Regions from separate parts of the Nocardioides daphniae genome, predicted to be linked through region 1. Evidence: riboswitches for the same ligand, from Rfam matches in the RefSeq annotation. Region 1 holds a riboswitch; each other region holds the start of a gene.
What was found. Region 1 has a riboswitch for cobalamin ahead of E2C04_RS20440 (nitroreductase family protein). Riboswitches for the same ligand answer to the same signal wherever they lie in the genome.
Positions count from the first base shown of each region.

Region 2: another riboswitch for cobalamin. It lies ahead of E2C04_RS21445 (nitrite reductase); the one in region 1 lies ahead of E2C04_RS20440 (nitroreductase family protein).
Region 3: another riboswitch for cobalamin. It lies ahead of E2C04_RS09575 (ABC transporter substrate-binding protein); the one in region 1 lies ahead of E2C04_RS20440 (nitroreductase family protein).

Region 1 is NZ_CP038462.1:3,510,814-3,520,819, forward strand. Features, by position in the region: gene E2C04_RS17235 (dihydrofolate reductase family protein) at 1-622, opposite strand, end outside; gene E2C04_RS17240 (YciI family protein) at 634-999, opposite strand; gene E2C04_RS17245 (thiolase family protein) at 1,067-2,200, opposite strand; gene E2C04_RS17250 (AMP-binding protein) at 2,197-3,180, opposite strand; gene E2C04_RS17925 (SRPBCC family protein) at 3,200-3,673, opposite strand; gene E2C04_RS17930 (hypothetical protein) at 3,772-4,641, opposite strand; cobalamin riboswitch at 4,752-4,938, shown strand; gene E2C04_RS20440 (nitroreductase family protein) at 4,993-5,295, shown strand; gene E2C04_RS20445 (nitroreductase family protein) at 5,292-5,621, shown strand; gene E2C04_RS17265 (SigE family RNA polymerase sigma factor) at 5,694-6,221, shown strand; gene E2C04_RS17270 (hypothetical protein) at 6,221-6,952, shown strand; gene E2C04_RS17275 (GNAT family N-acetyltransferase) at 6,984-7,496, opposite strand; gene E2C04_RS21175 (DnaB-like helicase C-terminal domain-containing protein) at 7,541-7,894, opposite strand; gene E2C04_RS21180 (replicative DNA helicase) at 7,977-8,960, opposite strand; partial or broken gene E2C04_RS17285 (MATE family efflux transporter) at 9,454-10,006, shown strand, end outside.
Region 2 is NZ_CP038462.1:1,955,474-1,965,479, reverse strand. Features, by position in the region: gene E2C04_RS09675 (ABC transporter ATP-binding protein) at 195-905, opposite strand; gene E2C04_RS09670 (FtsX-like permease family protein) at 902-1,972, opposite strand; gene E2C04_RS17735 (histidine kinase) at 2,482-3,003, shown strand; gene E2C04_RS17730 (sensor histidine kinase) at 3,084-3,476, shown strand; partial or broken gene E2C04_RS09660 (response regulator transcription factor) at 3,473-4,097, shown strand; cobalamin riboswitch at 4,820-5,013, shown strand; partial or broken gene E2C04_RS21445 (nitrite reductase) at 5,074-5,220, shown strand; gene E2C04_RS19775 (hypothetical protein) at 5,523-5,918, shown strand; gene E2C04_RS09650 (precorrin-8X methylmutase) at 5,915-6,592, shown strand; gene E2C04_RS09645 (precorrin-2 C(20)-methyltransferase) at 6,589-8,121, shown strand; gene E2C04_RS09640 (cobalt-precorrin-4/precorrin-4 C(11)-methyltransferase) at 8,118-8,924, shown strand; gene E2C04_RS21985 (HNH endonuclease signature motif containing protein) at 8,900-9,391, opposite strand; partial or broken gene E2C04_RS09630 (DUF222 domain-containing protein) at 9,472-10,006, opposite strand, start outside.
Region 3 is NZ_CP038462.1:1,939,296-1,949,301, reverse strand. Features, by position in the region: partial or broken gene E2C04_RS09605 (cobyrinate a,c-diamide synthase) at 1-1,894, shown strand, start outside; gene E2C04_RS09600 (cobalamin biosynthesis protein) at 1,891-2,841, shown strand; gene E2C04_RS09595 (hypothetical protein) at 2,829-3,131, opposite strand; gene E2C04_RS09590 ((2Fe-2S) ferredoxin domain-containing protein) at 3,291-3,980, opposite strand; gene E2C04_RS09585 (ABC transporter ATP-binding protein) at 3,977-4,795, opposite strand; gene E2C04_RS09580 (FecCD family ABC transporter permease) at 4,792-5,832, opposite strand; gene E2C04_RS09575 (ABC transporter substrate-binding protein) at 5,829-6,824, opposite strand; cobalamin riboswitch at 6,849-7,036, opposite strand; gene E2C04_RS09570 (CbtB domain-containing protein) at 7,221-7,589, shown strand; gene E2C04_RS09565 (CbtA family protein) at 7,654-8,373, shown strand; partial or broken gene E2C04_RS09560 (cobalt-precorrin-6A reductase) at 8,375-9,099, opposite strand; gene E2C04_RS09555 (cobyric acid synthase) at 9,096-10,006, opposite strand, start outside.

The sequences.
Region 1 (10,006 bases):
GCTTCCGGGAGAAGACGAGGTGCGTGACACCGCTGGGCGAGGCGGTGACCTCGACGTCGTACGACGCCTCAAGGCCCTCGAGCCCGTCCCACAGCTGCGTGCCGCGGCCGAGCACGATCGGCACCTGCACCAGGTGGATGTGGTCGACCAGTCCGGCGGCGACGAAGTCGCGCACGACGGTGGCGCCGCCCCCGATGCGTACGTCCTGTCCCCCGGCCGCCTCGGTCGCCAGACGCAGCGCCTCCTGCGGGGTCGCGGTGAGGAAGTGGAAGGTCGTCGCGCCCACCGCGAGCGGCTCACGGGCGTGGTGGGTGAGCACGAAGACCGGGGTGCGGAAGGGCGGCTCCTCGCCCCACCAGCCGCGCCAGTCGGGGTCGTCCTGCCAGCCGGGCGGGCCGAACTTGTGGGCGCCCATGATCTCGGCACCGATGCCGGGGTCGTGCTGCTGGGCGAAGGCGTCGTCCATCCCGGCGGAGCCGTGGACCGGGTCCCACATCCGGGTCGCCATCATCCAGGCGTGCAGCCGCTGGCCGGCGTGGCCGAACGGGGTCTCGAACGACTGGGGCTCGCCGGAGCCGAAGCCGTCGAGCGAGATCGAGAAGTTGTGGATCCTGGTGGCCACTCGTCGTCCTGTCAGGTGTCGGGGTCGCCGGCGCCGGTCCGGCCGAAGGCGTCACCGTCCAGCAGCTCGCGGACCTCCTGGGCGGCGCGGCAGGCCACCGCGATCCGGCGGGCCCACTCGTGCGCCTCCTCCTCGGTGTCGACGTCGACGACCGTGAAGCCGGCGACGTTGGCCGAGAGCAGGGCATAGCTGGGGATGAGCGTGCCGTCGGGCTCGACGACCATCGCGTCGTAGCCCTTCAGGCCGGCACCAAGGACCCAGACGCCGGCCTCCTTGGCCGCGGCGACGACCTCGGCGGCGTCGGAGACGACGTCGCGCAGGTCCTCGGCGGGGAAGGTGATCGACTCCTCGGAGAACGTGATCAGGTACCGCGTCACGCGCCGCTCCTTCCCCGTCGTCGGTCCGACCTGTCTACACCCGGTGGCGCGTCAGGGGAAGGCCGATTCAGGGGATCCGCTCGACGACTGCGGCCACGCCCATCCCGCCACCGGCGGCGATGGCGGCCAGGCCGTGCCGGCCCTGGCCGCGGGTGACGAGCTGCGTGAAGAGGCGGACCATCAGCACCGCGCCGGAGGCACCCCACGGGTGGCCGAGCGCCAGCGCCCCGCCCTCGCGGCAGACCCGGTCGGGGTCGAGCTCCAGCTCGTCGCAGCAGGCCAGGACCTGGCCGGCGAACGCCTCGTTGAGCTCAATGACATCCACCTGGTCGAGCGTCAGTCCGGCGCGCTGGAGCGCCAGTCGGGTCGCCGGTACGAGGCCCACGCCCGGTCGCGTCGGGCTCACCCCGCTGGTGGCGGTGGCCAGGATCCGCAGCCCCGGGACACCGAGGCGCTGCTGGGTCTCGGCAGGCACGACGGCGACGGCTGCGGCGCCGTCGCTGATGCCGCACGAGTTGCCCGCAGTCACCGTGCCACCCTCCCGGAAAGCGGGCCGCAGACGGGCGAGCCGCTCGGGGGTGAGCCCCGCTCGGGGCCGGTCGTCGCGATCGACTCCCGCGACCGTGAGCAGCTCGTCGGCGAACGCGCCGCGCTGCTGGGCGGCGACGGCCAGGGCGTGGGAGCGGGCGGCGTACGCGTCCTGGCGGGCGCGGGTGACGCCGGCCTCGGCCGCGAGGAGGTCGTTGGAGAGACCCATGTCGAGGTCGTCGGCGGCGGTCGGGGCGAAGGGGGCGCGCTCGTAGCGGACCGGCTCGGCGTCGCCGACCGGTGGCCAGAAGCGCCACGGCGCGGTGCTCGCCGACTCGACGCCACCGGCGACGACCAGTCCGGCGCCGCTGCGCACCAGCTGGGCGGAGAGGTCGATCGCGGCCAGGCCGCTGGCGCACTGCCGGTCGACGGTCAGACCGGGCACGGTGTCGGGCAGGCCCGCGGCCAGGGCGCTGACGCGGGCGACGTTGCCGCCCGGGCCGAGGCAGTTGCCGAGCACGACGTCGTGGACAGTTGCCGCGTCGAGGCCCGTACGCCGCACGGCGGCCGCGACGACCGGTCCGGCGAGCTGCTCGACGGTGAGGTCGCGCAGCGAGTGCTTGGCGGTGCCGATCGGGGTGCGGACGGCGCTGATGATGACGGGGTCGCTCATGCGTCCTCCCGCTCGGTGCTGACGTCACGGGTGAGCGCCGCTCGGTCGACCTTGCCGTGGCGGGTGAGCGGGAGCGTGGCGCGGTGCACCCAGCGACGGGGTCGTTGCGGCGGCATCAGCGCGGTGCGCGCGAGCGCCTTGAGCGGGGCCACGTCGGCGGCGTCGGTGACGACCGCGACGACCACCTCCCCCAGGTCGGGATGGGCGACGCCGGTGACGACGACGTCGCCGCGCGCCTGCGGCCGCAGGACCCGCTCGACGTCGGCGACGAGGACGGTGGCCCCCGCGGTCGTGATGCCGCCAGCGCGCCCGTGGACCTCGAGCGTACTGCCGCGTACGAGGCCCCGGTCGCCGACGGTGACCCAGCCGTCGGCGTCGCGCATGGCCACCTGGTCCGGCTCGAGGTAGCCGGCGCAGAGGTAGGGCGAGCGGACCCACAGCTCGCCGTCGCGCGCCTGCGCCTCGACGCCGGGGAAGAGCCGCAGGGTCTCGCCGTCGGCCCAAGCCACGAAGGAGAGCTCGGCGGCGCCGTAGTAGTGGCTGACCTGCGCGCCGGCGGCGTGGGCCGAGGCCAGGGTGGCGGGGTCGAGGCGGTCCCCGGCGACGACGACGCGTACGCCCGCCAGCACCGCGGGCTCGGCGAGGAGCCGCCGCAGCGCGGCAGGCGTCAGGTACGCGTGGGTCGCCTCGGTCAGCCCTGCGACCCGGGTGGCGCCCACCCAGTCGGCGTGGACGGCGGCGAAGAGGTTCATGGTCGCGGTGAGCGGCCCTGGGATCCAGACGCGGCTGGCGGCGCTGAGCCCGGTGAGGCGGGCGACGTGGTCGAAGGAGTCGACCCAGGAGTCCGTCGTCCGCAGCACGGTGCGCGGGGTCGTCGTGGTGCCCGAGGTACGCAGCGCGACCTGCTGCCCGGCGGCGTGCGCGCGGCGGAAGGCGGCGAGCGGGTCGGCGCCGGCGAGGAGGTCGACGGGGTCGTTCACGGGCGTGCGTTCCGAGGGGTCAGGCGCCCTCGACGGCCGCCTTGATCGCGGCCAGCGTGGCCGCCATCGAGTCGAGCAGCTGGGCCTGGAACTGCTCCTGCCCGCCCATGAAGCCGTCGGTGAGCTCGTGCGAGAGCTCCGAGATGCCCTCGGGGGTCTCGCGGCGCTGCGTGAGCCGCGTACGACCGTCGCCGGCGTCGGTGAGGTGGAGCGACCAGATCGCCCAGTTCTCCTTGATCCGCCAAGCCAGGTGCTCGTCCGCGTCGAAGGCGGTGATCTCGCCGTGCGTGACCCACACCAGCTCGCCGAGCTCGTTGCGGTTGGAGAACTCGGAGCCCAAGCGCGGGTGCGGGCCGTCGCCCTTGTAGCGCACGCCGGTGACGCCGGAGCTCCACTCGGGCATCCGCGACACGTCGCTGACGACGGCCCAGACGGCGGCGCGGTCGGCGTCGATCTCGACGGACTGCTCGAGCAGCGGTTGGACGTCCTGCACGGTGGCTCCCTGGGTGTCGCGGTGGTCTGTGGAGACCGTACGCCACGGGTGGCGGCGATGGGCGGCGTACCGCGGAGTGACCGGGCGACGGACGCGGGTCAGGCGTCGGGAGGTGGCTTGGCCGCGAAGTGACGCTCGAGCGCGGCCAGGACGTCCGGGTCGAGCACCGCCTCCGGGTCGGCGACCAGGTCGCGTTGGAACCGCTCGCGCGCCACCGCGTGAACCGAGCCGCCGAGGGCGAAGGGGAGGTGGCGGACGTACCAGTCGCGGAAGACCCGCGCCCCCAGCTGCTGCCAGGCCGAGGCGATCAGCCCGGGCCTCCCCCGGCGGATCCAGAAGCCGACGGCCTGGCCCAGGAGGGCGGCGACCACGAGGGCCACGACCATCACGAAGACCGTGCCCGCGACCTCGTCGCTGGCGAAGTTGTCGACGGCCGCGACCACCCCGCCCTGGTAGACGGGCACCAGCACCTCGACCTGCTCGGCGTAGGGGGCGACCTCCTCGGCGGCCTCCGCCAGCTGTTGGATCGACTCCCGGTCGGGCCTGACCTGCCACGCCTCACGGACCTGGCCGAAGGCTTCCCGTACGTCGAGGCGTTCGGCGGCGTCCCTGGCCCGGGCGACCGCGTCGGAGGTCGCCTCGATGTCACGCAGCGTGTCGCCGGCCTCCTCGACGCGCGCCTGCAGCTCGGCCTGGGGCGGAGTGTGCTGGTCGACGTAATCGATGGCGGCCTGGATCTCCTGCCGGTGGTCGATGACGTACTGCGCCTGGTGGTAGCGGTCGAGCAGGTGGGGCACGGCCGCGACCGCGTCACCTGACTTGCCGCTGACGGTCTCCGCGTCGCTCACCACCACGCTCAGGGCGGCGGCGGCGCCGTAGGCCCGGATCGTCATGTCGGCGGCCGCGCCCACGACCAGACGGCCCACCTCCAGCCGGCGGTGCAGCGGCAGCGGGTCGACCTCCCCCACGGCAGGGGTCTCCTCCGAGGGAGACGCTGGCCCACCGATGCGCACGGGGGAGGCTGCCCGGGGAGGGCGGGGGCAAACCCCAGGGAGCGCGTGGCGGTACGGTGGCGCCGGCACAACCTGCGAGGTGCCCCTCACGGGGAGAATCGGGAAGCCGGTGTGACTCCGGCACAGGGCCCGCTGCGGTGACCTCGAGTCGCCGGTCGTGCGCGACGCGCAGCCACTGGGACCACGGTCCTGGGAAGGCGACCGGTGGCGGTGACGGGAAGTCCGAAGACCGGCCTCGCTGAACAGCCGTCCGACCTGCCCGCACCCGTGGGTGGCAGCGGACGGCCCTGACTGCGGGAGCCCTTCATGACTGACCTGTACGACGCCATCTTCCGACGCCGTGACGTGCGCGCCGAGTTCACCGGCGAGCCGATCGCCGACGCCACGCTGGAGCGGATCCTCACCGCCGCGCACGCCGCGCCGAGCGTGGGCAACAGCCAACCGTGGGACTTCGTCCTCGTCCGCGGCGAGGAGACGCGGCGCCGCTTCCACGAGCACGTCGCGATCGAGCGCGAGACCTTCGCGTCGACGCTGGAGGGCGAGCGCGCCGCCACGTTCTCCCGGATCAAGGTCGAGGGGTCCTGGAGTCGACCCTCGGGGTCGTCGTGACGTACGACGCCGAGCGCGGTGGGCCGGCGGTCCTCGGCCGGCACGCGATCGCCGACGCCGGCCTCTACTCGAGCTGCCTGGCCATCCAGAACCTGTGGCTCGCCGCCACGGCGGAGGGGCTCGGGATGGGTTGGGTGTCGTTCTACCGCGAGGAGTTCCTGCAGGAGCTCCTCGGGATCCCCGCAAGCGTGCGGCCGGTGGCGTGGCTCTGCCTGGGGCCGGTCACGCAGCTGCAGGAGGTGCCCGACCTCGTACGCCACGGGTGGCGCCCGAAGCGGCCGCTCGCCGAGGCCGTGCACGTGGATCGATTTCGGGTGCGCGCCTGACGCAACCGCCGGCCCTCGGCGTGCGTCACTGTGGGCAAGGGGGCGAGGCTCGACCCTCGGAGAGGATCCGCGATGGCGCGCCGGGACGAACAGCGGTTCGTGGAGTTCGTCGACGCCCACCAGGGACGGCTGAGGCGCGCGGCCTTCCTGATCACCGGTGACTGGGCCTCGGCGGACGACGTCACGCAGGAAGCGTTGGTGCGGATGTACGTCGCGCTGCCCCGCATCGGTCAGGTCGAGAGCCTCTTCGGCTACGCGCGCCGCACCGTGGTCAACGTCGCCATCGACGCCGCTCGCCGCCGCGGGACGCGGGAGCGCTACGAGGCGAAGGAGTCCGTGCCGCCGCCGCTGACCGACGGCGCGGGCGCGTACGCCGACCGCGCGGCTGTCATGGCCGCCCTCGGTCTGCTGGCTCCCCGGCAGCGAGCGGTGGTGGTCCTGCGCTACTTCGAGGACCTCAGCGTCGACGAGACCGCCCGGGTGCTGGGCTGCTCGCCGGGCACCGTGAAGAGCCAGACCGCCCGCGGACTCGACGCCCTGCGCCGCGCGTTGGTCGAGGCTGGCTGGCACCACGAGGTGGAACTGGAAGTGAGTGAGTGATGGTCGACCTCAAGAACCTGCTGGACGACGCCAGCCGCGAGGACGCCGGGAGCACGGTCGACGCCCTCGACGTCGTGCGCGCCGGGCGTCGCCGCGTACGCCGTCGTGGCCTCCTGCGCGCCAGCGCCGCCCTTGCCCTGGTGCTCGTCGTCTCGGCCACGGCGCTCTCCGTGCGTCCGTGGGAGTCGGAGGAACCCCGCCTGCTGGAGCCGGTGCGTCCGCCGGCGCCGTCCGCGCCGCCTGCGGTCAGTGAGTTCACGCCGCCCGGCTCACTGCTGGACATCGGCGAGACCGCACGGGTCCCGGTCGAGCACGTCGAGGACGAGGGCAAGGTCGAGCTCACCGTCACCGACGTACGTCGCGGCGACACCGCCGACATGCTCGCGGAGCCCGATCTGTCCGCCAGCCTCCGCGAGCTCCTCGAGACCGGGCAGATCTGGTACGTCGACGTCACGATCAGGCACGTGTCCGGGAAGATCGGTGGGTACTACCTGGACTCTGACGTGGCGCCGGTGCTCCGCGGCGGTGGCGGGCACAACCAGGTGAGCTACCTCTTCGACTTCACGCCGTGTCCGTCGCGCGGACTCTCGAATCCGGCTGTCCCCCGGGAGGTCGTGAAGGACTGCATCGCCTTCCGGACCCCGCCCGGCACCGACGTGGTGGGGCTGCGATGGGGGCCGTTCGAGAGCGCGTACTACGTCGGGACCGAGAAGCCGGTGGTCTGGCGGTGAGGCGGGGCCGTGGGTGACATGGATCGAGATGTCAGGTGCGGTCCAGCCACCGCGGTCGTGTGACGCGAAAGAGCATGTGTGGCCCGAGCGGGTGCTCGAAGGACCCCTCGCGTACGAAGCCGAGACGATCCAGGACCGCGAGCGAGCTGTCGTTGCCGTCGCGGGCAAGAGCCACGACGGAGGGAAATGACCGGTCCTGCAGGGCGAAGTTGAGGACACACTCGCAGGCTTCGGTGGCGTAACCCCGTCCTTCGTGCCCCGGCAGCAGGGCGTAGCCGATCTCGATCTCGCTGCGCCCGCGCATCACGTGAGCCAGCTTGATGGTCCCGATGGATTGGGCGGCCAGGCGTACCACCCACCGCCCAAGACCATGAGTGCGCCACTGCTCCACGGCCTCCGCGACAAGGGGCACGATGCGCTCCGGGTCGCGGACGCCGCCCAGGTGGGCCATCACCTCCGGGTCCTGCCACAGCTCGGCGAAGAAGGGCACGTCGTCCGAGGTCACGGGCGTCAGCCGCAGTCTCGGAGTCTCCAGGGTCGTCACGGGAACAGCGTAGGTAGGCCTGCCGGCGGCAGTCAGGCGAGCACTCAGTGCGCCATGTCCACGAACCGGCTGTAGTGACCCTGGAAGGCGACGGTGATGTCGCGGGTCGCACCGTTGCGGTGCTTGGCGACGATCAGGTCGGCCTCGCCGGGGCGGGTCGACTCCTTCTCGTAGACGTCCTCGCGGTGGAGCAGGATCACCATGTCGGCGTCCTGCTCGATCGAGCCGGACTCACGCAGGTCGGACATCATCGGGCGCTTGTCGCCACGCTGCTCGGGGCCACGGTTGAGCTGCGAGAGCGCGATGATCGGGACTCGATCTCCTTCGCCAGCAGCTGATCTGGCGGGAGAACTCCGAGACCTCGAGCTGGCGGACTCCACCTTCTTGCCCGAGCTCATCAGCTGGAGGTAGTCGATGACGATGAGCTTGAGGTCGGCTTCTGCTTGAGGCGACGGGCCTTGGCCCGGATCTCCATCATCGTCATGTTGGGCGAGTCGTCGTGTACATCGGCGCAGCCGACACCTCCCCCATCTTCTTGGCCATGCATGGCTGCTCCCAGTCGTCCTCGGTCATGTTGCCGGTACGGATGTGGTTGAGCGCGACCTTCGCCTCGGCCGAGAGCAGGCGCATCACGATCTCGGCGCGCGTCATCTCCAGGCTGAAGAAGACGCTGGTCATGTTGTTGTGGATCGACGCGGCGCGGCAGAAGTCGAGGGCCAGCGTCGACTTACCCATGGCGGGTCGGGCGGCGACGATGATCATCTGGCCGGAGTGCAGACCGTTGGTCAGGTCGTCGAAGTCGGCGAAGCCGGTCGGAACGCCGTAGACGCCCTGCTCACGGTTGGCGATCGCCTCGATCTCGTCGAGGACGTCGTTCATGATGTCGCTCAGCGGGACGTAGTCCTCCGCCGCGCGCTTCTCGGTGATCTTGTAGACCTCGGCCTGCGCCTGGTCGACGACGTCGTCGACCTGACCCTCACCTGCATATCCGAGCTGCACGATCTTCGTGCCGGCCTCGACGAGGCGGCGCAGCATCGCCTTCTCGCGCACGATCTCGGCGTAGTAGCCCGCGTTGGCGGCGATCGGGACGTTGGCGGCGAGCGTGTGGAGGTACGGCGCCCCGCCGACCTTGGCGAGCTCACCGCGGCGCTGCAGCTCGGCCGCGACCGTCACCGGGTCGGCGGGCTCGCTGCGGCCGTACAGGTCGATGATCGCGTCGTGGATCTGCTCGTGGGCCGGGCGGTAGAAGTCGATGCCGCGCAGGACCTCGGAGACGTCGGCGATGGCGTCCTTGCTCAGCAGCATGGAGCCCAGCACGCTCTGCTCGGCGGCGTTGTCCTGCGGCGGCGTACGGTCGTTGGCGCCGCGCGGGGCCTCGCCCGGCTCGTACGCCGCGGGGCCGTCGCCCCAGTCCTCGAACGAGGGCTCGCCCGGGCCGAGCAGGTGCTGCTCAGAGATGCTCATCAAGTCCTCCGGACACGTGGTTCTGGTTGGTTGCGCGGGCCGCACCGAACCCGCGCTCCCACGCTAGGAGGGGGCACCGACAGCATTGGCGACCTCGCGAACGTACGCGTCCGGGAGGCCTCTCCACCACCGGCCTATCCACAGGCTCTGTGGATAACTTGGGCATGAGCGGTGCGTCATCCCCAACAAGTGCCCACGATCTGTGAGGCCGACTGTGGACAACCTTGTCCACAACTCACCAGCACCCCGTCTGACCTGCGGAAACGTCGTCCCCAGCCTGTGGAGAAAAAGAATCTCCCCACGCAGTTCTCGACATGTGAACAGAAGCACAAAATTGTCGACAAGCCGCTGAAACGCTTTCGTCGAGTGTGATATCCCAAGCCTGTCCACAGGGTCTGGGGATGAGCTTGTACCCGATATTTCGGCTCTGACCTGCGGTTTTACCTGACAGTAGGTCGTGACGTGGGTCACACGACAGACCTGCCTAGACTCGATGACTGTGCACCAGACCGATCGGCAGATCTTCCGACTTGCCATTCCGGCGTTCTTCGCCCTGGTGGCCGAACCCCTCTTCCTCCTCACCGACACCGCCATCGTGGGCCGTCTCGGCACCCCCGAGCTGGCCGGTGTCGGCATCGCGGCCGTCGTCATGCAGACCGCTGTCGGCCTCTGCGTCTTCCTCGCCTACGGCACCACCGCCGGGGTCTCCCGCCACCTCGGCGCCGGGGACGCACGCCGCGCGCTGGCCCTGGGTGCCGACGGGATCTGGCTCGCCGTCGGGCTAGGCGTCCTGCTCACCACCGTCCTGCTGACGGTCACCGGTCCACTCGTCGATGCCTTCGGCGTGGGGGAGGCGGTGGCCGGCCACGCGCAGGACTACCTGGTCGTCGCCCTGCTCGGGGTCACGCCGCTGCTGGTCATGCTGGCGGCCACCGGCGTGCTGCGCGGGCTGCAGGACACGCGTACGCCGTTGTGGGTGGCGGTCGGCGGCAACGCCGTCAACGTCGTCCTCAACCTCGTCCTGGTCTTCGGCTACGGCCCGTTCC
Region 2 (10,006 bases), 1.6 Mb from region 1:
TCTTCTGAGCTGCAATCAGTCGCTGAGACGGAGACTGCAAGGGTGACAATGGGTTCTTGGGTTGTGTCTAGCCTCTGTCCTTAGGCCTAGGAGTTCGGCGACGAGGTGGCGAACGCCGCCCGTCGTAGTGTCCTGTGGAGTTCGAGCCCGCCATGCCTCAGTCAGGCACTGAGGCTGACCGACCCAGCTGTCATCTAACCTCGCATCTGGTCCGCCATCGACCCTTCCGCGGTGAGGTGGCCATCGACCATGACGTGGGTCTTGGTGAGGCGCGGCAGGATTCGCCGGTCGTGGGTGACGAGCAAGGTGGCGGTTGAGTGCTGGGCAGTGAGTCGGAGCAGGAGGTCGACGATCTGGCCACCGCGTTCCTGGTCTAGCGCGCTGGTGGGCTCGTCGACGATCAGGACGGCGGGCTCGTGCATGAGCGCGCGAGCGATATTGACACGCTGGCGCTCGCCACCGGAGAGCTGCGCGGGTCGCTTCTCGGCATCCGCAGCGAGCCCGACGGTGTCGAGGAGGTGACGGGCTCGCTCGCGGGTGGCGGCTCGCGCGGCTCGACGGGCGTGCTGGGCGGTGAGCTCGTTCATGACGAGCAGCTGTTCGTAGGCGGTCAGAGAACCGAGCAGGTTGGACTGCTGGAACACCAAGCCGACCTTGGTGCGCCGCAGCTCGGCTCGTTCGGACAGATCCAGGTTCGTTGCGTCGATGCCGTCGATGGTGACGGTGCCGCGGTCGGGGCGGATGAGGGTGGAGGCGACCGCGAGGAGGCTGGACTTGCCGGACCCGGACGGGCCCGTGAGACCAACAACGGTGCCGGCGGCCACGCGTAGGCTGACGTCGTCGACCGCAGTGATGCGGGAGGTGCCGTCGGGATAGGTCAGGGTGATGTTGTCGAGGTCGATCATCTGTTGCTCCCTAGTGCAGTGAGGGGGTCGGTGGTGGTGATGGAGCGGGTCGCAAGCGCGGCGCCCGCTAGCCCGAGTGCGGTCATGATGAATCCGGGCACCACGGTGGTGAGTGGGTTGAGCACGAACGGCAGCACGTTCCTGGCGGCGAGACCCAGTAGCGACGTCGTCGCGATGCCGGCGCTGACTCCGAGCAGGAGCACGACGGCGGCCTGGCCGAGGGCGTCGAGGGTGAGCATGCGGTTCGTCGCCCCGAGCGCCTTAAGTACCGCGACGTCAGGTTGACGCTGGATGCTCCACACGGTGAAGAAGGCGCCGACAACAAGGGCCGAGATGCCGAAGAGCATGCCGACCATGAGGAGCAGTGAACCGATTTCGGACTTGAACGACTTGAGAGCTGTCAAGGAAGACAACACGCCCATGGAGGTGGTGTCGGCGGCAATGTCGGCGGCCGCGTAGTCGACATCGGTGCCCGAGACGCCGAGGACGGTTGCGAACGGCGTTCGGTTCCCCGGCTGGGTGACAAGCGCACGCCAGTCGTCGAGGTCGGCGTACACGACCGGCATATGCGAGTACCAGAGATCGTCGTCGGTGGTCGTTCTCACGACGAATGTGCGGTCGGCGATCTCGACCTGCTGCCCCTGCGCCACGCCCAGCGCGTCGGCTGTGGTGGTGTTCAGCAGCAGTTGACCGGGCTGCGGTGCGTCGACGGTCCCGGTGCCGGGGCCGCCGCCGAACAGCGTCACCGCCTCCTGCCGGTCACCGGCTGACAGCCTGGCGGTGCTGATCCCAAGCGGCTCGACCGCCGCGACACCGGCCTGGCTGGCCCAGGCATCAGCCTGCGCCTCGGTCACGACCGAGTCGGCGAAGCTCGGTTGCTCGCCCTCGTGCGTCGCGAACACGATGCGGTCAACGTCGAGGGAGGTGAGTGCGGCGATGTTCTGGTTGGCCAGCCCTCCGGTCAGGCCGGCGAGGAAGGTCACCAGGACAGTGATGAGTGTGACGACGGTTGCGATGAGCGCGAACCGTCCCTTCGCTACCTTCAGGTCGCGCCAGGCGACGAACATGCGAGTCCTCTCGACGGGCGGGCGGTTGATGAACGGGATTTGGTCGCGGCAGTTTCCTGCTCGTCAGCAACGGTCCCGGGTTTCACGACTCTTGCCATCGTGAGCTGGGACGGTTTCCGGGCATCAAACTGCCGACCTTCCGGTACACCTTTCGTATGAAGACTCGGTTCGCTTTGGTTCTTAGACTGATCACGTGATGTGTCAGTGAGCCGGTATGACGGCCCGAACGTCAGTACGAGCGCGGGAGCGACGGCGCCGGGTGTTGGCAGCCTGCGCGCAACGTCGGTGTGGTTGTCGGCGTCTCTGCACGTCCTTGTGCTCGCCCTCGTCGGGGTGCTGGTCCTTAATGCATCAGACGGGACGTGGCCGGGGACCGGGGGGACAGCCGCCGTGCTGGGTCTGGCCGCACTGTTTGTCGTCACGTACGTCGTCGGTGTGTGGCCAGCCGGGCATTGCCGCGCGGCCGTCGTGGCTGGTGGTGGACTACTGCTCTCACGCTCGAGTGGCTGGTGCTGCTCACCCTGAGTGCCGACGCCACCTACCTGGTCTTCGCGCTGTTCTTCATCTACATGCACCTGCTAGGCACCACCCGCGGAGTGGCGGCTGTCATCCTTGCCGCGGTTGTCGCGGTCATTGCGTTCGGGATCCACCGCGGCTTCGACGCCGCGGGTGTCGTCGGCCCGGCCCTCGGTGCCGGTGTGGCTGTCGTCATCGGACTTGGCTACGATGCCTTAACTCGGGACGTCACCCGCCGCCAGGCTCTGATCGACGAGCTCACGCACACGCGCGATCAGCTCGCCGCGGTCGAACGCGAAGCCGGCGTCGTGGCAGAGCGGGAGCGGCTCGCGCGAGAGATCCACGACACCGTGTCCCAGTCGTTATCGAGCATCGTCATGTTGCTCCATGTGGCACAACGCGAGGGAACCGACACAGACAAGGGCCGCGAACGGGTCGAACAGGCCCGCGTGGCCGCCGGGGGGCTCTGGCCGAGACGCGTAACTTCATCCACGCCCTCGCACCGCCCTCGTTAAGGGTCGGTGGCATTGCCGATGCGCTTCAGCGACTCGGCGCCACGACCCAGCAGACGTCCGGCCTGCGCACGCGGGTCGACGTGAGCGGCTACGTCGGCGACCTCCCCACCCCGGTGGAGACCGCGCTACTGCGAATCGCGCAGAGCGCGGTTGCCAACGTCGTCCAGCATGCCCGCGCCGCGCGGGTCGACGTGACCCTGAGCCGGCTCGACGACGAGGTGATCCTCGACGTGGTCGACGACGGAGTCGGGTTCGACTTGGCCGCCCTGAGCCGTTCCTCCCGCACCGACCAGCAGTCGTTCGGCCTCGTCGCCATGCAGGACCGAGCCGTCGCCCTTGGGGGCCGGCTCGTGGTCGAGTCAGGGAGGGGACAAGGAACCAGCGTCGCGGCTAGCTTCACGGTCCACCCCGGCAAGGGCCTGGATAAGGGCCTCGCGCAGGAGCATCGCTTCGATCACGGGGGGACCCGGTGACCGTGCGCGTCCTGGTCGTTGACGACCACCCGATGATGCGGGCCGGCCTGACCGCGCTCTTTGACACCGACCCCACGATCGAGGTCGTCGCCGCGATCGGCACGACCGCCGAGGCCCTGTCGAAGGTCGCTTGCGAGCGGCCCGACGTGGTGCTCATGGACAGTTCAACCGCTCGTTCGAGGGGGCTCGTGCCACCCGCAAGATTCGCGCGCAGCCGGACCCGCCTGCCGTGCTGGTCCTAACCAACTTCGACACTGATGCCGACATCATCGAGGCGATCGAGGCCGGTGCGGCTGGGTACCTCCTCAAGGATGCCGCCCCCGAGGACATCACCGCCGCGATCCGGGCCGCCGCCGCGGGAGAAACCGCACTCGCACCGTCGATCGCCACTCGTCTGTTCGCACGTATGCAGCAGCCCCCTCGGCGCTGAGCGCACGCGAACTCGAAGTCCTCGCGCTGGTCGCGTCCGGACACAGCAACACAGACATCGCTCGCCACCTCCACTTGAGCGAGGCAACCGTCAAGTCCCACCTGGCACATATCTACCCCAAGCTGGGCGTCAGCTCCCGTACAGGAGCGGTGGCGGAGGCGCGCCGCCGGGGGATCATCAGCCGCCTGTGACCGCCTAACCCGAGCGCAATGACGCTTACGCATTGCGACCGGAATCCACCTTCCGTTCGAGGTGGCCGCGGACCTGCGGCGAATTGAGGGCCCGGCCGAGTAGCCCGCCTAGGAAAGCGGACATTATTGACGAACCGCTCTGTTGCATACATGACGCATCTGCGTGCCGTGCTACGGATTGCGACGCTGGCCCAACGCCCGAGTTGCCGTTGACGGTGGGGGCAGATGTGCTGAAGGCACTCATAGATTCGTAGTGGCCGGCGCGATGTGCACTGCGCTTTGGGTTTCCCCGGGTCCCCTGATCGTTCAGCAGACCCCAATCTCGCTGCGCGGCAGCGTCACCGCCCAAGCCCAAAACCTGCAGAGGTTCGCGCGTGACCACCTGCTGCCCTCAGCCGTTATCCACGGCGCGAATCCTCGGGTGGGTCTCGAGCGTCTGCGCGTGGCTCGTCCTGGCTTTCAACTGATGCTGTGAGGGCCAGTCATTGGGCTTGGGATTGTTCGGAACGAGGCGCCTTGCGAGACCGGTGGTGCGGGGCTCGTTGCATCGGCCGTTCGGCATACCGCTTCGCGTCAGTCCCGGGTTCTCACAGGTTTTCGTGGTGGGCGTGTGCTCCCCGCGGCCGGCGGCGTCACAGCAGCAGGATGCTCGCGGGATCCGCGCAGAAACGGGCGTGCTTGCGGTCGGATGTGGGCCTGCCGCAAGGTCTGTCCTCAGGCACGGTATGGTCGCGCCAGCCAGTCGTACTCCCACGTGGAGTCAGGGAATCCGGTGCAATTCCGGAACTGACGCGCAGCGGTGAGGGGACGGGACGGACACGCCGGCAACGGCAGCCACTGGGATCCTCGGATCCTGGGAAGGCGTCCGCTCCCGGTTGATCCGAGTCCGAAGACCTGCTGGCCCTGACGACATCCGTCGTCGGGTCATGGGTGGGTCCCCGCGTACGGACCCCGGACTCGAATCTGGAGACTCTCGGTGAACCGGTCCCGACCCGACCGCTGCCCCGGCGCGCTGCGCCCGTGGCCTGCGGACGACGGCCTGCTGGTGCGGCTGCGGCTGCCCGGTGGACACGTCACCTCACGCCAACTCCTGGCACTGCTCACGACGGCCGAGCGCCACGGGGACGGGCGCGTGTACGTGACCACGCGCGCGAACCTGCAGGTGCGGGGCCTGCCCGCCGCCGCTGGGACCACGCACCTCACGAGTGAAGCGCTCGAGGCCCTCGTGTCCACCGGTCTGCTGCCGAGCCTCGCGCACGACCTCGCGCGCAACATCCTCGTGTCCCCGCAGACCGGGCTGGCCCACGGACGCGCCGACCTGCGAAGCGTCACCGCGGCCCTGGACGGCGCCCTGACGGACGCTCCTGACCTGGCTGCGCTGCCGGGGCGCTTCTCTTCGTCCTGGACGACGGGCGCGGCGACCTCGTGGAGCGCAGCTGCGACCTCGGGCTGGTCGCACTGGACGCCGTACGTGGGCAGGTACGGGTCGGGGACGCCTGGGGGCCGGTGGTACCGCTGCGATCGGCGCACCGCTACCTCGCCGGACTCGCCCGTCGCTTCCTCGCCGTACGCGGGCACGGGAAGAGCGCTGCGTGGCACGTCCGTGAGCTGGCCGAGCCGCTCGAGCTGCCGCAGCGTCCGTCGTCGCTCCTGCCGACCGCGCGTGCGCGCCTGCCGTACGGCTCGGTCCCCGGTGGCCGTCACGTACCCGTGCCCGAGGAGGGCCTTGACCGTCCAGCCGTCGAGCGGCTCTGCGCCGACGCATCCCATCTCGTCGTCACCCCGTGGCGTGGCGTTCTCATCCCCGAGGAGACAGCGTGACCAGTTCCACCTTCCAGCCCCGACGGCCGCAGCGGCACTACCCGTACGTCGACCGTGGCCCGGCGATCTACCTCGACTCCTTCGCGACCATCCGGCGTGAGGCCGACCTGTCGGGCGTACCGGCGAGCGCCGAGAAGGTTGCCGTACGGATGATCCACGGCAGCGGTCAGGTCGACCTGGTCGACGACCTTGTGGTCCACCCGGAGCTCGTCCCAGCGGCCCGGGCCGCCCTGGAGTCGGGTGCGCCGCTGCTGTGCGACGCGACCATGGTGGTCAAGGGCGTGACGCGCAGCAGGCTGCCGGCTGACAACCAGGTGGTGTGCACGCTCAACGAGCCGGTCGTGCCGGGGCTGGCGGAGGCGTGGGGGACCACACGCACGGCCGCGGCGGTGTCGCTGTGGGAGCCGTACCTCGAAGGAGCGGTCGTCGCCATCGGCAACGCACCCACCGCCCTGTTCCACCTGCTGGAGATGCTGGTCGACGGTGCTCCGCGGCCGGCCGCCATCGTGGGCTGCCCGGTCGGCTTCATCGGTGCAGCCGAGTCCAAGCAGGCGTTGGAGGACCTCCACGCCGACCACGGCATCGACATCCCGTTCGTCACCGTACGGGGCCGGCGCGGCGGATCCGCGATGACCTCGTCGGCGCTCAACGCACTCGCCCAGGAGCAGGAATGAGCATCACCGTCGTCACCACAGGCCATTTCGCCGGGGTTGGCGTTGGCCCGGGCGACCCCGAGCTGATCACCCGCAAGGCCGCCCGACTGATCGCTTCGGCGGACGTCGTCGCCTACCACGCAGCACGTGGCAAGCAATCGAACGCACGACGCATCGCCGCTGAGCTGTTTCCTGCCGGGGTGGTGGAGGAGGAGCTCACCTACCCGGTCACCACCGGGACGACCGACCACCCGGGTGGGTACGCCGGCGTGCTGGCGGAGTTCTACGAGCAGTCCGCGGAGCGCCTGGCCGCACACCTCGCGGCCGGGCGTGACGTGGTGCTGCTCTCCGAGGGCGACCCGCTCTTCTACGGCTCGTACATGTACATGCACGACCGCCTGGCCGACCGGTTTCCGACCGAGATCGTGCCTGGTGTCCCGGCGTTCCTGGCCGCCACCGCAGCCACCGCGAGCCCGCTGGTGCGGCAGACCGACGTGCTCACTGTGCTCCCGGGCACGTTGCCCGAGCCCGAGCTCGCGCGGCGCCTGGCCGACACCGACGGCGCGATCATCATGAAGCTCGGCCGCACGTTCCCTGCCGTACGCCGCGCGCTCGCCGCAGCGGGACGCCTCGACCACGCGCTGTACGTCGAGCGGGCGTCGATGCCCGAGGAACGGTGGGTGCCGGCGGTCGAAGTCGACGAGTCGACCGTGCCGTACTTCTCGCTCATCGTGGTCACCGGGGACAGCCTGAACGGGCGGCGCTCACGCGAGTGCGCTGAGCCGGTGGCGGCGGACACGTGGCTCGAGGCGGCAGGCGTCCCGGCGGAGGTGCTGGTCGTGGGCCTGGGCCCGGGGCCGGACGGCTGGCTCACCCCCGAGGTTGCCGAGGCGCTGGCGCAAGTCGACCACGTCGTGGGCTACGCCCCGTACGTCAACCGGGTGCCGCAGCGACCGGGACTCACCCGGCACGCGTCGGGCAACACGGTCGAGGTCGACCGGGCAGCCTTCGCGCTCGACCTGGCGCGGCGCGGCGAGAAGGTCGCCGTCGTCTCCGGCGGCGACGCGGGCGTGTTCGGGATGGCTTCGGCCGTCTTCGAGGCCGCGGAGGACCCGGCGTACTCAGGCGTCTCCGTCCGCGTGCTTCCCGGAGTGAGCGCCGTGCAGGCCGTGGCCGCGCGGGCGGGCGCTCCGGTGGGAGCCGACTTCGCCGTGATGAGCCTCTCGGACCGGCTGAAGCCGTGGGAGATCGTGGAGAAGCGGTTGCGCGCCGTGGCCGAGGCCGACCTCGTACTGGCCGTCTACAACCCGGCCTCGCGCAGCCGAACCGAGCAGGTCGCCACCGCACGCCGGGTGCTGTTGGAGCACAAGAGCCCCGAGACGGTGGTGGTCGTGGGCCGCGACGTCGGACGCGCGGAGGAGGCGCTGCACGTGACCACGCTGGGCGAGCTGGACCCGAGCACCATCGACATGAAGTGCCTGCTGATCGTGGGGGCCTCGTCGACGCGGGTCTCGCCGGCTGGGGTGTGGACGCCGAGGTTCGTGCGATGACCGTGCACTTCGTGGGCGCCGGGCCTGGCTCCGCCGACCTGCTGACGGTGCGGGCGACGCGCCTGTTGGCGTCGGCCGACGTCGTGCTCTACCCGGGGACGTACCTCGACCCCGAGGTGCTCTCGCACTGCGGCCCGCGCGCCACGCTCGTCGACACCCAGGACCTGGACCTCGACCAGATCACGGCGCACCTCGTCGACGGCTCGCGCGCTGGCCTGGACGTCGTACGCCTGACCTCGGGCGACCCGTCGTTGTACTCGGCATTGCACGAGCAGACGAAGCGGCTCGATGCCGCCGACGTGACGTGGTCGGTGACGCCCGGCGTGCCCGCGTACGCCGCGGCGGCGGCGCGGGTTGGCAGCGAGCTCACGGTCCCGCTGGTGGCGCAGTCGGTGGTGCTCACGCGTACGCAGGCCAGGTCGACCGCGATGGGCGCGGGGGAGTCGTTGACCGACTTCGCTGCCACCGGTGCCACCGTGGTGCTGCACCTGGCGATCACCAGGACGCGTGCGCTGATGGCCGAGCTGGAACCGGTCGTCGGTGGTGACTGCCCTGTGGTGGTCGTGCACCGGGCAAGTCAGCCGGAGGAGCTGGTGCTGCGGGGGACGGTGGACTCGATCGCTGAGGCGGTGGAGGAGGCAGGCCTGCGCCAGGCGGCCGTCGTGCTGGTGGGGCGCGCGCTGGCCGCGTCGGGAACGCGCGCGGGCGGGGAGTCGTACCTGTACAGCCCCCCCGTGATCGGTTGGGGAAGCGGCTGGAGGAGTAGCGGCCTGGTGGCTCAGGTCCGCCTGGCGAATCGGTAGTCGCCATTGGTGAGGCGAGTCATGTCGTACGCGGCGTCGTGCGCCCGGTGATGGTGCCTGCTGCAGAGGAGAACGGCGTTGTCGACATTGGTCTCTCCGCCGTGGGACCACGGCACCAGGTGGTGCGCCTCGGCCCAGGTGCCGGGAATCGAGCAGCCCTCGGCCCGGCAGGTGGTGTCGCGCAGCAGCAGTGCCCGCCGCTGCGCCTTGGTGAAGAGCCGGGAGGCACGGCCGACGTCGAGGACCTCGGAGTACTTGCCGAGGACCGCGGGGATCAGCTCGGCGTTGCAGGCGAGACGGCGGGCCTCGCTCGCGGAGATGCGGTTGCACCCGTCGCCGGGGACGCCGTTGTCGAGGGTCGCCGTCCCGAGCCCGGTCTTGAGGGCCTCGAACGAGAGGGTGACGGTGAGGTGGGTGGCGTCGCCGCCATGGATCGGGAGTCGCCTCGGGTCGAGTGTCTCGAGCAGCTGGCCGAACGCCTCGGCGAGGCGCCGCGGGTGGTTGACGCGTGCCCGACGCCGTTCTTCTCGACGTTGGACTGCTCATCGCTGGTCTTGCGGACAGCACCGTCCGACCGGCGGGGGTTGGTGAAGGCGTGCAGGTAGGTGGCGAGTCGCGCTGCCACCGCGTCGGGCACGACGCCGTTGATCCGAGTGGTCCCGTCCCCGATAGCGCGCAGGCGTAGCCGCTGCTTCTCCTGGGCCCGCTTCTCCGCGGCTTCGAGCTTGCGACGCTCCTCGTCCTCGAACCGTTCCGGGTCGACGACCTCGAGGATCCTGCGACCGAGGACCGTCAGCTCCTTGGGGTCGTGCTGCTCCGCGAGCCGCACCAGCTCGGCCTCGGCGCGGGCGATCAAGTCCTCACCGATCCGGCGCGGCAGTTCACTCACGGCGTGCCCGATCACCCGCGCCTGCGCCACGTTGACGCGCGCCTCCCGCAGCGCGGCCGCCAGCACCGGCAGCTCCCTGGCCAAGGTTTGGGCGAGACCCAAATCAGCCGCCGCGTCGCTGCGGCGCACGCGCCCGTGGTGGGCCAACCATCCGGCGGAGGTGTGGAACCCTTCGCGCTCGGCCAGGTCTTCC
Region 3 (10,006 bases), 1.6 Mb from region 1:
ACGCCATCTCCTCGCCCTCGCGGCACCTCGGACTGGTGCCGGCGGGGGAGCGACATGAGTCGGCCGACGTCGTGGCGCGGCTCGGTGAGCAGGTCGCCCGACACGTCGACCTCGATGCGGTGCTCGAGGTCGCCCGGCAGGCCCCCGACCTCACGGGCGAGGCCTGGGACCCGCACCGCCAGGTACGTCCGGTGCAGGGCCCGGCGCCCGTGGTCGCCGTCGCCGGAGGGCGCGCCTTCACCTTCGCGTACGCCGAGACCGAGGAACTGCTGCGCGCCGCGGGCTGCCGTGTCGTTGCGTTCGACCCGCTGCGTGACCGAACCCTGCCCGAGGGAACCCAGGCGCTCCTGCTGGGCGGTGGGTTCCCTGAGGTGCACGTCCAGCAGCTGGCCCGCAACCGGGCCCTGCTCGAGCAGGTGCGCGACGTCGTCCGCGCCGGACTCCCCACCGTGGCCGAGTGCGCTGGCCTGCTCTACCTCCTCGACGAGCTGGACGGCTCCGCGATGGCCGGGGTCATCGGCACCGGCGCAGCCATGACGAAGCGCCTGACCCTCCGCTACCCCGCGGCGGTCGCGGCTGGTGACAACCTGCTCACCCGAGCCGGGGAGCGGGTCCACGGCCACGAGTTCCACCGCACGGCGCTGACCGCACCCGCACGCGGATGGCCGCCGGCCTGGGAGGTCGACGGCGAGCTGATCGGCGTCGCCACCCCCACCCTGCACGCCTCGTACCTGCACACCCACTGGGCCGGGCACCCTGTGATGGCCCAGCGTCTGGCCGAGGCGGCGGCGCGGGCGACCCCGGTCGCGGCTCCGGCGCCGCACCGGACGGTGGTCGCCCTGCCGGTGCCGGATGCTGCCGTCACCGACCCCCTCCTGCACCACGGGGACGTCGAGACCGGACGCGGCCTGGCCGACTTCGCCGTGAACGTCCACCCCGAGCCGCGGCCGGCGTGGCTGGAGACAGCACTGCGCGAGGGCGTGGAGCACTCAACCACCTACCCCGACGTGGCCCCCGCACGCGAGGCGATAGCCGACCTGCACCACCGGCGCCCCGACGAGGTGCTCGTGACGGCGGGAGCAGCGGAGGCGTTCGAGCTCATCGCACGGTGGAAGCCGTGGCGCCACGTGGTGGTGGTGCACCCGCAGTTCACCGAGCCGCACGCGGCGCTCGAGCGAGCCGGCCGCCAAGTCACCGTCGTGCACTGCCGCGCCGAGGACGGCTACCGCCTCGACGCCTCGGCGGTGCCCGAGGACGCCGACCTGGTCATGCTGGGCAACCCGACGAACCCGACGGGTGTCCTCCACCCCGCCGAGGAGATCCTCAAGCTTCGCCGGCCCAAACGCGTCGTGGTCGTCGACGAAGCTTTCATGGACGCCGTCGTCGGCCAGGAGCAGTCGCTCGCCGGCGACCGCCGCCGCGGTCTCCTGGTGGTGCGCAGCCTCACCAAGCACTGGTCGATCCCGGGATCCGGGCCGGCTACGTGCTCGGCAACGACCGCGCCGTGGCAGGGCTGGCGGCCAAGCAGGTGCCGTGGTCGGTGTCGGCCCCGGCCATCGCCGCCGCACGCGCCTGCACCTCGAGCGAAGCGGCCCAGGAGGGGGCGCTCCGTGCCGGGCGCATCAACTCGTGGCGTACGGAGCTGGTCGCCGCCCTGCAGCAGCGGGGGGTCGAGGTCGTCGCGTCGCAGACCTCCTTCGTGCTGGCCAGGCTCGGCGTTGGTACGCGGGAGGCGCTGCGCGTCCGCGGCGTCGCCGTGCGCCGCGCAGACACGTTCCCGGGGCTGGACGGCGAGTGGGCCAGGATCGCGGTCCGCCCGCCGGAGACGACGGCCGACCTGCTGCGCGCGCTCGACGACGTGCGTGCGGACGCCGCGGCCGCGCTCGGCGCATGAGCGGATCGTCAGCGCTGGCCTTCTCCCGGGCAGCGGGACTCCTCCTCGGGTTCGCGGCCGACCGGTTCCTCGGCGACCCGCGCCGGGGCCACCCGGTCGCCACCTTCGGCACGGTTGCCGGCGGTCTCGAACGACGCCTGCACGCCGACTCGCGCCCACGGGGCGTTGCGTACACGACAGTGCTCGTGGGGGGATGCGCCGCGCTGGGGATCGGTCTCGAACGGTGCGCCCGACGTCGGCCCGTCCTGCACGCGGCGGTCACGGCCGTGGCCACCTGGACGGTGTTGGGTGGCCGCAGCCTCGAACGGGAGGCGCTGGCGGTCCACGACTTCCTCGCCCGTGACGACCTGGACGGCGCGCGGCACCGCCTGACCTACCTCGTGGGGCGCGACACGAGCGCCCTCTCGCCCGAGGAGATCGCCCGGGCAGTGGTCGAGTCGGTCGCCGAGAACACCTCCGACGCGGTGACCGCACCGCTGGTGTGGGGGGCCGTCGCAGGCGTCCCCGGGCTCCTGGCGCACCGGGCGTCCAACACGCTGGACGCGATGGTGGGGTACCGCAACGCCCGGTTCAACCGGTTCGGCTGGGCATCCGCGAGGCTGGACGACGTCCTCAACCTGCCAGGTTCGCGCTTGGCCGGTCTCGCGGTGCTGGTCGCCGAACCGTCACGTTCCGGTCGCGCCTGGGCCGTGTGGAGACGCGACGCGGCCGGGCATCCCAGCCCCAACGGCGGCGTGGTCGAGTCGGCATTCGCCGGTGCCCTCGGGATCACGCTGGGAGGCACCAACCGGTACGGAGATCGCGTGGAGCACCGGCCGACGATGGGGGACGGACCTGTTCCCACCGCCGTTGACGTTCCCCGCTCCACCGCTTTGGCGCGACGGGTGGGGGTGGTGGCCGCCTTCGGAGCCGCTCTCGTTGCACTGCTGCGGCGTCAGAAGCCTTGACGCAGGTTGGTCCAGAACCCCGCACCCAGCGCCGGCGTCATCACCAGCGGCAGCGCCACCACGACCACGGTGAAGACGACGAGTCCCCACCCCGGCCTGCCCTTCCACACGTGCAGCAGACCGCCCCCGAGCACGGCGGCCGGGACGACGAAGACCAGGGCGTCACGCATCTGCAGCGCCGTCCACGCCACGGCCGCGGCGTACAGCAGCACACCTGCCAGCCGTACGCCGACCGCACGAGCAACCCTGGAGGTGCTCGAACGCGGTTGGTGCTTCGCGACGTCGGCCATCGACAGGTGGCAGGACAGGCACCCGGACGATCCGGCGCGGACGTCGCCACGGCAGAGGGGCAGGTCAAGAGAGCCGGCACGTCTCCTCCTCGTCGTCGGCCGCCGAAAGCCTAGGTCGGCGGCGCGGTCCTGGCAGGAGAACCGACGAACGTCGCACGCTCAGTCGCGGCGCGTCCGCGGCAGCCGTACCCGTTCCACCGGGGAACCGGCCACCAGGTGGCCGGTGACGATCTCGCCGGCGGCCGCCTTGTCGACCTGGCCGTACCAGACGTCGTCGGGCTGGACGGTGACCACGGGCGCCTGGTTGCACGGGAACTGGCAGCCCGTCTGCGTCACCAGGACGTCGTCGTCGCCGAGGCCCGCGCCCATCAGACCGAGCACGAGTCCCTTCCAGGCCCCCTCGGCACCCGCAGCAGTGCACCGGGGGCCACGGCAGACGAAGACCTGGTGACGGTGGCCGGGGACGTCCTCCCACGCCGCCGAGGTGAGCCCGGGGCCGCCGTGCGTGATGGGGCGGGCCAGGTCCACCAGCGCGTTCCACTCGGACCGGTCCGTCAGGTAGGCCGGTGCCGTGCAGAGCTCGGGAGCGTCCTCGCCGTACGAGCGCCACCACTCGGAGGCGATGCGACGCAACCAGGAGACGCCTGGGCCGCCCTGACCTCCCGAGACCCCGACGAGCACCAGGCGCCGTTCACCCCCTCGCGCGAGCGAGTCGAGGACGTCACCCAACGAGGGCACAGCCATCTGCAGGAAGGCGAGCTTTGCGCCGACTTCGTCCGCCAGTGTGGCGAGCTCGGAGCGGCGTGCGGCGTCGGCGGGGGAGGTGCCGACGAGGACGTGGACGGTCATGCGGTCTCCTCGACGTGGCCGTCCCAGACCAGGTGGTCCCGGTCCAGGCGGGGGTGGGGGTCGAGGGAGGCCTCGACCCGGTAGACCTCCCGCAGCAGCGGGGCGGTAAGTGTCGCGCCCACGGGTCCATGACCCCGGACGCGGCCCGCGTCGAGGACGACCACGTCGTCGCAGAACGCGGTGGCGAGCTCGAGGTCGTGCAGGGCGGCAACGGTGGTGAGGCCGAGCTCCCGAGCCAACGCCAGGAAGCGCAGCTGCTGCCCGAGGTCCAGGTGGTTGGTCGGCTCGTCCAACAGCAGCACCTCGGGCTGCTGGGCCAGGGTGCGTGCCAGGTGGGCGCGCTGTCGCTCACCGCCGGACAACGTGGTCCAACCACGATCTGCAAGGTCGGTGAGCCCGACGAGGTCCAGGACGTCGTCCACCACTGCGGCCCCCGCGTCGCTGCCCGGACCTGCGAGCATCCTCCGGTGGGGGAGCCGGCCCAGTGCGACCACCTGCCGCACGGTGAGGTCGGTGGTCGTGGCGGCGTGCTGCTCGACGAGGGCGATGGTCCGGGCGCGGCGGCGGTGCGAGAGCGAACGTACGGCGACGTCTCCGACCAGGACGGTACCCCGGTTGGGCTTGCGTATGCCGGCCAGCACGTGCAGCAGGGTCGTCTTCCCGGACCCGTTGGGGCCCAGCAGGCCGGTCACCCTCCCACCCCGTGCGTGCACGTGGACGTCGTCGAGGAGCGCGCGGTCGCCCAGCCGGACGGTGACTCCGTCGGCCACCAGGTCAGGGGTGGCGCCGTGCACGCAGCGTTCGCGGTGGGTCATGTCCGTGGCCTCCTTGCCATCAGCCAGATCAGGACGGGTACGCCCAACAAGGCGGTGAGGGCGCCGATCGGCACCTCCTGGCGCTCCACCAGTGACCGTGCGGCGGTGTCGGCCCAGACCAGCAGGACCGCCCCGCCCCACGCCGAGGCGGGCAGGACGGCCGCGTGGCGGTGCCCCACCACGGGGCGGACCAGGTGGGGGACCACCAGGCCGACGAAGCCGATCACCCCGACGTAGGCAACGGTGGTCGCGGTCACCAACGCCGTGCCCACCATGAGCAGCCAGCGTGTCGAGGTGACCGGCACCCCCAGTGAGAGCGCCGACACCTCACCGAAGGTGAAGGCGTCCAGGCGCTCGGCGTAGGCGCAGAACCAGACGAGTCCCAGAGCCGCCGCGCCCAGCAGCACCAGCGAGCTCTCCCACCGCACGCCGGCAAGCGAACCGAGCGTCCAGCTCAGCACCCGGCGGGCTGCGTCGCCCTCGCCGTGCATGATCACCACGACGGAGGTGTAGGCGCTGCACAGGTACGCCACCGCGACCCCGGCGAGCACAGTGCGGTGCGGGCTCAGTCCGCGGCCGCCCGCGGCCGCAATCAGCAGGACGACGGCGAGCGCGGCCAGCGAGCCCGTGAAGGCCGCGGCCGACACAGCTGTGCTGGCCACCAGCCCTCCGACACCGATGCCGAGCACCATGACGGTCACAGCACCGACGGTCGCCCCGCTGGAGACGCCGAGGAGAAAGGGGTCGGCGAGGTCGTTGCGGGTCAGCGCCTGCAGGACGGCCCCGCACAGGGCGAGGACGGCACCGACGGCGACGGCCCCCAGCACCCGGGGAAGCCGCAGCTGCCAGACGAGCTGGTCCTCCAAGACGGTCACGTCGCCTCCCCCGCCGAGGCGTCGTACGAGCACGGCCAGCACCCGGCTCAGCGGGACGTCCACTGAGCCGAGGGCCAGGGCGACGGCCGCGCTGGCCACGAGGGCCAGCACGGCGAACGCGACGACGAGGAGGGTCCGGCCCGCCGGGCGGGCCGGGTTCATTTCTCGAGCCGGAGGGCGGCCAACTGCTCGGCGACGGAGACCGCGCCGTCCACCATCCGCACTCCGGGCGTGGCCTCGGAGTAGGCCACGGTCACGAACGCGCCCTCCTGCACCGCGGTGAGCTCGCTCAACACCGGGTCCTTCTCCAGGTATGCACGCTTCTCCGCCGCCGAGGACCAGCTGGCGTCGGCCAGGACGATGACGTCGGGGTCGACCTCGAGGACGTCCTCCCAGCTGGCCTCACCCCAGCCGCGCTGGATGTCGGCGAACATGTTCCGCGCGCCGACCGCGTCAAGGATCAGCTGTGGTCCGCTCTGGCCGCCGCCGACCAGCGGGGTCTTGTCGCCTGAGTCGTACCAGAGGGCGGTGAGGCCCTTGCCGACCGCTGCCTCCTCGACGGCGTCGAGGGTCTCCTGCTGGTCGGCCACTACCTTCCGCGAGCTGGCCGGATCGCCGAGCAAGGCGGCGACGTCGTCCAGCTCCTGCCAGACGGCGTCGAACGTCGGGGTCGGACGCTGGTCCTCCTCGGGACACCCGAAGGGGGACAGGTAGGACGCCGTGCCCGAGTCGGCCAGGGCGGTCCGGTCACCGGCCACGCCCTCGTCGAACGCAGAGGCGTACGAGGCGTAGACGAGATCAGGCTCTGCCTCGAGGACAGCCTCGTGGGTGGGGTACTCGTCGGCGAGCACCGGCACCTGCTCGTACTCCTCGGACCAGCGGTCCGAGACGGTGTCGTCAAGGTAGGCGGTGCCGGCGAGGCGGTCGCCCAGCCCGAGCGCGAGGACCACCTCGGTGGCGCCCTGGTTGAGGGTGACGACCCGCTTGGGGGCGGAGGGCACGACGACGTCGTGGTCGCAGTTGGTGAGCTCGACGGGAACGCTCCCGTCGGCCCCGGCGGCTTCTGACTTCCTCTCCGGCGCACCGGCGCAGCCGGCGAGGAGCAGGGCGGCCCCGGCGAGGGACGCCACGGGCATGAGGGTACGGTTGATCATGGATCTGTTCTCCAAGGACCTCGTGGATGTGAACGCGCCGTGGCCGGTCTCCTGGCTCGCGCATCGACACCCTGCGACCGACCTTCCCAGGCATGTGCCCAGTGGTCCCGACACCGGAGTGTCGGTGAGGTCGCGGAGCTCCGCGCTCACAGTGGCGAGGGCCGCGCCGGTCTTCCACCGGCTTCCCGTGCACCACGGCACGCGCACCGTACCAGCCGGTGGTGCACGGCCGTACAGCCGTCGGCGCAGGGCGTACGATGAGTCTTGCGAATGCCATGGAAGCCGGTGTGAATCCGGCACAGTCGCGCTGCTGTGTCACCGTCCTCGGGCGGTGGAGTCAGACCCAGGCACTCGTCCATCCCACACCACCAGGGCGCAGAACCCTGAGGAGGACTCATGTCGCACACCCATGCCGCGCCGTTCCCCGGCGCTCCGGCCATTCCCACCGTCGAGATTCCGACCGTCGACCTGCGCGAGCTCGCGCCGTGGGCGTTCTTTGTCGGACTGCTGGGCCTGCTGGTCATCTTCTTCGTCAGCGCCGACCAGGGCGCTGTCTCCATCCCCGCCGGCACCGTGATCCACGAGTGGGTCCACGACGGTCGTCACCTGCTCGGCTACCCTGCCACTGAGCCCGCCGGCTCAGCAGCTCACCTGAGCAGCGCCGCCCTCGGGCGGCCCTTCCACCGATCCCTCGACGGGTGCTCGGTCACGCCGCGCTGCCTGCGCGGTGATCTCGACGACCACAGAAACTGGATCCACAAGTGAACGCACGTACTTTCCTGGTCCGCGGCCTCCTGGCCGGGCTCATCGCGGACTCCTGACCTTCGCGGTGGCCTTCACCGTCGGCGAACCGCCGATCGACACCGCGATCGGCCTCGAGGAGGCCGCCGCGGCGGAGGCTCCCGCCGAACCCGCCGCCGAGGACCACAGCCACGCTGAGGCCGAGGAGGGCCACAGCCACACCCACGCTGACGATGAGGAGGAGGGCGGAATCACCCGCACCACACAAAAGACCTGGGGCCTGGCCACCGCAACCGTGGCAGTGGGCGTCGCGCTGGGCGGCATCATCGCGCTGATCGCCGCAGCGGTCGCCGGCCGCCTCGGTCGGCTGACGGTGGTCGGGTCGACGGCCCTGGTCACGGCACTGGGCTTCGTGTCCTACGCCCTGATCCCCTTCCTGAAGTACCCAGCCGCCCCTCCGGCGGTGGGCAGCGGGGACACCATCGGTGAGCGAACCGCCTACTACTTCGCCTTCGCCCTCGTGTCGGTCGTGGCCATGGTCGCGGTCGTCGCCCTCGGACGCCGTCTCGCAGCCTCGCGCGGCTCCTGGACGGGCGTCGTCGTCGCGGGAGTGTCGTACGTCGTGGTGGTGGCCGTCGCCGCCCTTGCCATGCCCGGCGTCAACGAGCTGGGCGACTTCCCGGCCGACGTGCTGTGGGAGTTCCGGGTCTCCTCGCTCCTCACCCTCGCCACCCTCTGGGGGTCGTTGGGCGTCGCCCTCACCTGGTTGCTCGGGCGCATCAGCACCACCCAGGAGCGCACCGCCTGACTCAGCGGTGCGACAGCACCCACTCCAGCGCCGGGCCCACCGCGTGCACGACGTGTGTGCGGGGGTCCGGCTCTGGTCGTTCCACGACCACGACCGGGACGTCCAGCCGTGCCGCCGCCTGCATCTTGGGCCAGGTGTAGGTGCCCCCTGAGTCCTTCGTCACGAGTACGTCGGTCCCGTGGTCGCGCATCAGAGCGAGATCCCCCTTCAGCGTGTACGGGCCGCGGCTGGTGACCAGCTGCCAGCCAGCCGGGAGCTCGATCTCCGGGACGTCGACGACCCGCGCCAGCACGGTCAGGTGGCCGAGCGCCGGGACGAAGCGCGCCAGCTCCTGACGGCCCACGGTGAGGAACGGGCGCTCACCCAGCTCGGCAGCCACGGCCGCGGCGCCGTCGTGGGTACGGACGTAGCGCCACGCCGGGTCGCGCTCCCAGCCGGGCCGTTCGAAGCGCAGCAGCGGCACCTGCTCGGCCGTGCAGGCCTCGGCCGCGTTGGCGCTCATGCCCCGGGCGAAGGGATGGGTGGCGTCCACGACGAGGTCGTACTCGACGAGCGCGGCACGGAGCCCGGCGACCCCGCCGAAGCCCCGATGCGGACCGGCCCGACGGGAAGGCGGGGACGGGCCACGCGGCCGGCCAGGGACGAGGTGACGTCGACTCGGGCCTCCACCAGGAGCCGCGCCAGGTCGCGCGCCTCGGCGGTCCCTCCGAGCAGCAGTACCTTCATCGGTCACCTTCCGGTGCGGTGAGCAGGGGAACGCTGAGCAGCGGCAGCGACGACGGTGCGCCATGGCGCGCGAGCGACAGCAGCGCGTCGACGTCCAGGTGTTCCTCGACGAGGTCGGCCAGGAGCTCCATCCGGCGCTCCCGGGCCGCCGGGAAGCTGACGCTGGAGGAGGACAGACCCGTGGCCTCGGAGAGGAAGGCGGCTCGGAACGCGTCGCCCTCGAGGCTCCCGTGCCACATCGTTCCGAACACCTGGCCGGAACGAGCGCCGCCGAGGAACTCCTCCGCGTCGGCGTCGAGTGTGATCCGACCGTGGTGGATCTCGTACCCGGTGCTGGTCGCCCCCAGGGCTTCTCCGCTGGGCAGTCGTAGGACCTTCTTCGACGCGAAGGTGGTGGTGACCGGCAGAAGGCCCAGCCCGTCGGCCCGGGCGCCCGGCGCACCCTCGACACCGTCGGGGTCGCGGATCTCGCGGCCCAGCATCTGGAACCCGCCGCAGATACCCAGCAGCGGCCGGCCCGCGGCCACGTGCTGCGTGATCGCGACGTCCAGCCCGCGTGAGCGGAGCCAGGCCAGGTCGGCGAGCGTGGCGCGGGTCCCCGGAAGCACGACGAGGTCGGCGTCGGCCAGGTCGCGAGGGTCGGAGGAGAAGACGACGTCGAGGTCCGGCTCGAGCCCGAGAGCGTCGACGTCGGTGAAGTTGCTGATGCGGGGGAGCCGTACGACCGCGACCCGCACCCGGGCACCGTCCTGGCTGCGACGACCTTCGAGGTCGAGCGCGTCCTCGGAGTCCAACCACAGGTCGGGGTGCCACGGCAGGACGCCGGTCACGGGTCGTCCAGTGAGGTGCTCGAGCTGCTCGAGTCCAGGGCGGAGCAGCCCCAGGTCGCCGCGGAACTTGTTGACCA